3 regions of the Peribacillus sedimenti genome follow, and region 1 is predicted to be linked to each of the others. Evidence: riboswitches for the same ligand, from Rfam matches in the RefSeq annotation. Region 1 holds a riboswitch; each other region holds the start of a gene.
The links. A riboswitch is a leader RNA that binds a small molecule or an ion and turns the genes downstream of it on or off. The one in region 1 is predicted to bind S-adenosylmethionine.
Positions count from the first base shown of each region.

Region 1 (2,331 bases):
TATCAATATCGCTCATCATGATAGGAGGCTTCTTTTACCTAACAGGTTTTTCACTGATCCTAGCCTCCATTAGGACAAAAAAAATTAACAGGCTGCTCCATGATTGGCCCAATACAAATACGATCATTCATGGGGCCATTTCTATAACGGGTCTTGCCATGGTTACAAGTTCACCAAAGTTGGGAGATCTTATAGCATTTGTCTGGTTCCTAGCTTTGTCGGTTCTTATGATAGTGGAAATTTTCGTGGGGATAAGAGCTTATAAACGTATCAAGTCTTACGGCTGGATGAGAGGGATATTCACTTACCACCCTTCTCAGTGGGCACGGAATTTACGCTCGGCATGTTCCTGGCCTTTACCATAAAGCTCCCGATCTATAGGGGTTTTCTCGGTAGACATGATGGGGTCCTATGGCTGCAGAAACACATCATTTCAGCAGGGAAATATTTTGTCATTGTCTTATTTCTGATTGAAGCATGTCTTGCCCTAACCCACCTAAGGATGAAACTGGAAAAGTCCATCCAGGCCAGAAGATGGACGTAATACTCAGAGATAAATCAACACTAACCTACCTAAATGCAGAATACATTATGTAAAAAACAGTAAGGCCATATCAGCAAATGTAATATGGCCAGGTTTAAAACTTGCCATGAAGATCACAAGTTTTTATTTTTAGTCATCTTCACAAGACAAACTCATTCTCTATGATTATATGCTTTCTTAATAAATATGACCTTGAAAATCCCTGCAAGATGCGTTATACGGCTATTATTCGAAGGGTCTCCAAGTTGACCTGTCTAAGGTTAGTTTTGAATAGTTGGCCAAAACCCTCCGTATTATCGGGTTGTATTTGATTCGAAAATTTCAACCATTTGCTTCACAATGTGAGTCCAAGTTCTAGTAGAAAATCATAAATGTACTAATGCTGAGTTGCTGCTTCAGTATCTCAACAATGATATAAAAAATAAAAAAACGCCCCTGCAACTACGCAAATGCATAATTACAGGGGCGAGTTTTCTGCCTTGGCAACTCTTTAATGATTCTATCGTCTTTTCACTTGTGAATCGGTGGATGGATCTTTCACTAACTGATATCTGATTTTTTCAGTTGTATCAATCTGGGTGATCTCTCCTGCATGTACAGTGATTAATACTGACCCATACTCAATGTTTTGCAGACTGGAGATTATTTGATTGATCTTTTGTTCATCAATGCGTTTCATGTTATCCTCCCACATGCTTCCGTTTAAGAAATTTGGAATTTTTGTTTACAGACTATGGAAGAAAAAAACCCTTCCCAACTATAAGAAGAGGTTCAAGCAACAGTTCAGTATACTCTACTCGTCTTATCTCCCAAGCCCTAAAGCTTGCTGGAATTGGCACAGTACCAATGCTCGTCTGCTGCCGAGGCTTCTCCGGGCCAGTCCCTCCACCTCTCTGGATAAGAAAATATTTCTAAAAGTTATATACTACAATTTATATCGGAATACTTATGTTGTCAACACTTTATTTAAATATTGTGACTTTTTGGCCAGGTTTCTTTATGGACTTGAATACGAGCAGTAAAAAATCCCCTATTTGCAAGGGGATGTTGCAAGCCTATGTTTTTACAGTAAAATCAACCGCGTGCGATATGTCATTGATGGCATTCAACTCCTCAGCTTACTCTGCAAAATGGCATGCTGCCTGCTGGGACACTTTATTCCCTGCATATCGAAGGACGGGTTCCTGCTGCCTGCATATATCTTGAACAAACGGACACCTGGTATGGAACCTGCAGCCTGAAGGCGGGTTTAAAGGACTTGGCAAGTCTCCTTTTAACAGGATCCGTTCTCGCTTGATTGTAGGATCAGGAATAGGAATCGCAGACAACAGGGCCTTTGTATAGGGATGCTGTGGGTTGTCATATAAGTCCTGCGCATCTGCAATTTCAACTATTTTCCCTAAATACATTACCGCGATTCTGTCACTGATATACTGTACAACACTTAAATCATGTGCAATGAAAATATATGTCAAATTAAATTCCCGCTGGAGGTCCTTTAACAAATTTAATACTTGTGCCTGAATGGATACATCCAGGGCTGCTACCGGCTCATCAGCAATAATCAGCTTAGGATTCAAAGCTAAAGCTCGGGCAATTCCAATGCGCTGGCGCTGGCCGCCACTGAACTCATGTGGATAGCGATTTAAATGATTCTTATTCAAACCCACTACTTCCAGCAAATCTCTCACTTTTTGAATCTGCATTTCTTTACTCATATTTTCATGAGTTCGAAGTGGCTCCCTAATAATTTCACCAACTGAAAGCCTTGGATTTAAGGAGGCATA
Region 1 covers NZ_CP143547.1:1,687,466-1,689,796, reverse strand. Annotated here, with positions in the region: gene V1500_RS08350 (hypothetical protein) at 1-365, shown strand, start outside; gene V1500_RS08345 (DUF2292 domain-containing protein) at 1,044-1,223, opposite strand; SAM riboswitch class I at 1,344-1,448, opposite strand; gene V1500_RS08340 (ABC transporter ATP-binding protein) at 1,663-2,331, opposite strand, start outside.

Region 2 (2,331 bases), 1.7 Mb from region 1:
CAACGTGTCTTAGCTTTGCCCATTGCTGTTCTTCTGTCAGCAGGTTCCCTTCTTCTGTCGAAGCGAATCCGCATTGCGGGCTTAAGCAAAGCTGGCTTAGGTCAACATATCGAGTAGCTTCTTCGATACGGCGTTTAATATCATCGCCATTTTCCAGTTCGCCAAATTTCGATGTTACCAATCCTAGAACAATTGACAAATCAGGCCGGTTCACAAATCGAAGAGGTTCAAAACCACCTGACCTGTCGTTGTCATATTCCAGGAAGAATCCATCAATATTGAGATTTCCAAACAGGGTTTCGGCAACTGGTTCATAGCCTCCCGAAGAAATCCATGTAGAACGGAAATTTCCCCTGCATATGTGCATGGTAATTGTCATGTCTTCCGGACGGCCCTCCACAGCATCATTTAATGTTTTTAAGTATCTGCTGCTCAGTTCCTCTGGATTTAAACCGCGGGCACGGATCTTTTCCTTTTCCTCGGGTGAACAAAGATAAGCCCATGATGTATCATCCAGCTGTAAGTATCTGCATCCCGCGTCATAAAAAGCCTGAATAGCTTTCTTATATGTATGGGCAAGATCGTTGAAAAATTCATCATTATCCGGGTATACGTTTTGTTCAATTTCGCCTCTGAAATGAAGCATGCTCGGACTTGGGATGGTCATCTTTGCAGTATGGTCGCCAGCTACGCTTTGAAGGTATTTAAAATCTTCAAGCATAGGATGCTTATCGAAGTCTAGCTTGCCAGTTACCTTAATGGCTCTTGATTTCGTCTGCTTTTGATGGAATTGGATTCCCCCTCCAGCCTGGTACCCTGTTACCCCTGTCAGAGCTTCAAGGAAGTCAAAATGCCACCAAGCACGGCGGAACTCTCCATCAGTTACAGCCTGCAGACCCAGCTCTTTCTGCTTTTGCACGATTCGTGTAATTTCTTCGTCTTCGGTTGCTCTTAATTGCTCAGCTGTAATCTCACCATTTAACTTCTGAAAACGTGCATGTTTTAATTTTTCTGAGCGCAGCAGGCTTCCGACCTGGTCTGCATGAAACGGTCCATTTCCTGCTCTCAAAAAGCCTTTATTTATCAGTTTTGTTTCATTTACCATAAATCTTTACCTCTTTTCTTGATATAAGTAAAAAAGCTCTTCCTTAATAAGGAAGAGCTTGTGGTTACAATCTCCTCCTTATCTTAAAGAACGTTCACAGTTCTTCAGGACTTAGCACCATTCTGTTCGAAAACAGCGGTTGCCGGGCTTCACAGGGCCATTCCCTCCACCACTCTTGATAAGGAAAAACAATTATATATATAGTATTATTAATTTTTTAAAAATTGTCAATAAATATCTCAGGGGACCATACCTTTGTCAGAGTGACTGTGACAATTAAAATAAAATCGCTGCTGACAAGAGAACGATTGCTGCCTTTGTATATTATTAAACTAAATATAAAAAACTCAGTAATAAACAGGGCAGCCCAATCATGGGTTGCCCTTTGATGATGTTAACTAAAAATTTCTAGAATCAAAGTTTGCACCCGAATCAGGACTCCCAGTATCTCCGGCACTTGAATGAATTTCCTGGCTGAATTCCGCATCAGTCATTGCTCTGCGGTCTTCCAGAAGTCCATTGGCAATATTCGGGGAGTCTCCCACTCTGCCTCTCGTTATTCCTCCGTCGATAGACTTGTTGCTGCCATTGTTCTGTGGATTATGCTCCGGCATATTGATTCCTCCCTTTCCTAACCATTATTCTCTGTCGAAATCTTAAAAATATGTTTGGAAAGTAAGACCGGAAACCTAATGAAACGCAGTACGGGCGTTATCTCCTGATTCGCCCTTTTACGGCTTCCCTTGTCAATCGCGCATTCTCTAAGCCCCTGCTGCTGAATGCGTTATCAGTGCTTTGCTGTTTATCTATGGGGCCTCCACTTGTATCAATATCACCGGCCAATCTAGGTGTTGGATCTTGCTGAACTGCATGGTCCGCAGCCTTAATATCATCTATAGAATGAAATGAATCGTTCCAGCTAACCTCCGCACTGCTTCCTGTTTGTTCAAATCTATTGTTTTCTGACATGAAAATCCTCCCTTATTGTGGTTCTTATTCATAGGGCTAAAATCTAAAAGGCATGAAAAAATACGACTCCCATACCAATAATGGTGCATTGCGAAAATAGCTAATATATTTTCTCCGTTCTCTCGTATTATTCGCCATATTTCCTGAAACATGCCTTTGATTTTAGCTTTTATGCGTCAATCTTTTGCCTGGCAGGAGCAATAACCCGGACTTCCTTCAGCCGTAATCATATTTATGGCTAAATAAAACAGGCTGCG
Region 2 covers NZ_CP143547.1:3,342,840-3,345,170, forward strand. Annotated here, with positions in the region: gene V1500_RS16465 (5-methyltetrahydropteroyltriglutamate--homocysteine S-methyltransferase) at 1-1,105, opposite strand, end outside; SAM riboswitch class I at 1,181-1,290, opposite strand; gene V1500_RS16470 (hypothetical protein) at 1,504-1,719, opposite strand; gene V1500_RS16475 (hypothetical protein) at 1,817-2,074, opposite strand.
Region 2: another riboswitch for S-adenosylmethionine. It lies ahead of V1500_RS16465 (5-methyltetrahydropteroyltriglutamate--homocysteine S-methyltransferase); the one in region 1 lies ahead of V1500_RS08345 (DUF2292 domain-containing protein).

Region 3 (2,331 bases), 1.0 Mb from region 1:
TCCATCCTGATATCAGCAGGTATGTCATCAGATTTTGTTTCTCCAACCAATGGATTCAATAGGAGCCCATCTACAATTTCAAGTGCGGACTTCTGAATATATTCATGCGCCCGATGAACCGGGTTTCTGGTTTGAAATCCAACAATGGTATTCCAGCCTAATTGCTCGAATTGTTTTCTTGTTTCTGCCGGGTCCAGGTAGTAATCCGCAAATTTATCTCGTGGAATTCTTTTAACCTGGTGAACTGGACCTCCAACATAGACATTGCCTCTGCTGAATAGTTTAGCCACTCCAGGGTGTTCCTGGCTGTCAGTCTTATAAACTTCCCTTGCTTCCTTTTCTTTGTCAGGCGCATAGATATCCTGGACTGTGATAACTCCGTAGGTAGTGCCGTGTTGAACCAGCCTTACCTCGTCGCCGACAGATATGGAATCTGCTTCATCCTGACTGACAGGAAGCGTGATCGGAATGCTCCATACCTCTCCTGTAGAAAGATGCATGCCTTCCACCACTGATTCATAATCCTTCTTGGTCAGAAATCCGGTAATAGGGCTGTAGCCTCCTGTAGCGATAAGTTCAAGGTCACTAAGCGCCATATTATCTAATTCGATTTCTTTCAGGATGTGGTCAAATTTGTAATTGGGATTTAAACGGTTGACCAAAGTTCCACCATGCGGAATGCTTAATGTCATATATAATCCTCCATTCTAATATTTCCGTTCTTCAATCGTGTGTCAGTTATCTTTAAATATTCTTTATATGTGGAGGCCGCACTCCGTCTTGCCTGATCCGCTCCAGCGGCCTGCCCTCAAGTCATCCTCACTGAAAGCCGGTTTGGTACACTTTTCACAGCCTATGCTGGGATACCCCCTATCATGCAGGATGTTATACGGCAATCCCTGTTTGTGGGCGTATCTCCATACATCCTTCCATGTCCAATGGATCAATGGACAGATCTTAATGGATTTAAATTTATTATCTTTATTTATAAATTGTGTATTTTTCCTAGTTTCGGACTGTTCCCTTCTTAACCCGGACAGCCAGGCAGCGGGTCCGGAAAGCACCTGGTGCAGCGGTATTACCTTCCTTATCTCGCAGCATTTGTTTGGCTCTCTCGCCCACAATTCATCTCCATATTGTGAAGCCTGCTCCTCCAATGTAAGGTCCGGCTTTTTCATTTCAATTCTCAGCTGCGGATATCGTGTTTTTACTTCATCAATTAATTGGTAGGTCTCATTAAAATGGAGATCTGTATCCAGGAAGATCACTCTGGCCTGTGTGTTAATCTTAGAGATCAAGTCAATTAAAACGATTCCTTCAATTCCAAAGCTGCAGGCATAAACCAGCTCATCGCCGTAATGTCCATAGGCCCACTCCAAGACATTGAGAGCTCCCTTAGTCGGATTATCAATGTCAAATTCAATGGGGTTGAAAGTATCAAAGTCCTTGTGAAGCAATAAATTAGTCATATCTGTCCCCCCCTCTCAATTCATTTACCATTTGTTTTAAAGAAAAAATATTATTATCATCTCATGAACCAAATAAAAAAGGCAGCATTAACAAAATTCCAGAAATGGAATGTGTCAATACCGCCTCTAGTTTGTCTAGTCAGCTGTATATTTGTTTTCAGTTTAAGATGCCGCCTTTTTTATTGGATAATGGAATGTGAGCACTCTTAATCTCAATATAAAAATAAAAACCTTTCATTTTAGAAAGATTTCAGGCAATGTTGATACATAAAACCCTTATCTTCCAAAATGATTCTACATTTTGTTGGAGTTAGCACCTTGCAAGCATTGCAGGTTGCCGGACATCATTGGGCCAATTCCCTCCGTCGCTCTCGATAAGTTTAACTATTTAAAATAATACCACAATATCAAATAGTGTCAATATAGTTTTCATATTAATTTACTCGGAATTTAAAAATTAAAAATTTCTGACAAAAAATTTTTGGATTAACGAAATCCCGAAACTTCAAAAGGAATTACTGGCTTGAGTTTTAAATAGGTAATATCACTTATTTCCGGCTGTTCCACCTCTCCCTTCAAAGCAAAGCGTAATTTTAATCAATTTTGGCCACAAAAAAAACAACGGAGGCAAGCGCCTAACCGCATAAACAACTTTTCCACCGGTTTTAGCTTATTGACAATCCTGCTGTTCAAGTTGTTGTTTCTCCCTAGATTCTTTATTAAGCAAATAGCCTTTGAAGCCAATTAGACGGCTGTTTTTGATTTTTCTTCATACGATTAGAGTTCTGCGCCTCAGATATAAATTGCTGTTGTTTGTCTTGAATAACATCCATGATCAAATAATAATTGACCATACTATCCC
Region 3 covers NZ_CP143547.1:2,723,161-2,725,491, forward strand. Annotated here, with positions in the region: gene sat (sulfate adenylyltransferase) at 1-692, opposite strand, end outside; gene V1500_RS13475 (phosphoadenylyl-sulfate reductase) at 756-1,469, opposite strand; SAM riboswitch class I at 1,743-1,850, opposite strand; gene V1500_RS13480 (hypothetical protein) at 2,189-2,323, opposite strand.
Region 3: another riboswitch for S-adenosylmethionine. It lies ahead of V1500_RS13475 (phosphoadenylyl-sulfate reductase); the one in region 1 lies ahead of V1500_RS08345 (DUF2292 domain-containing protein).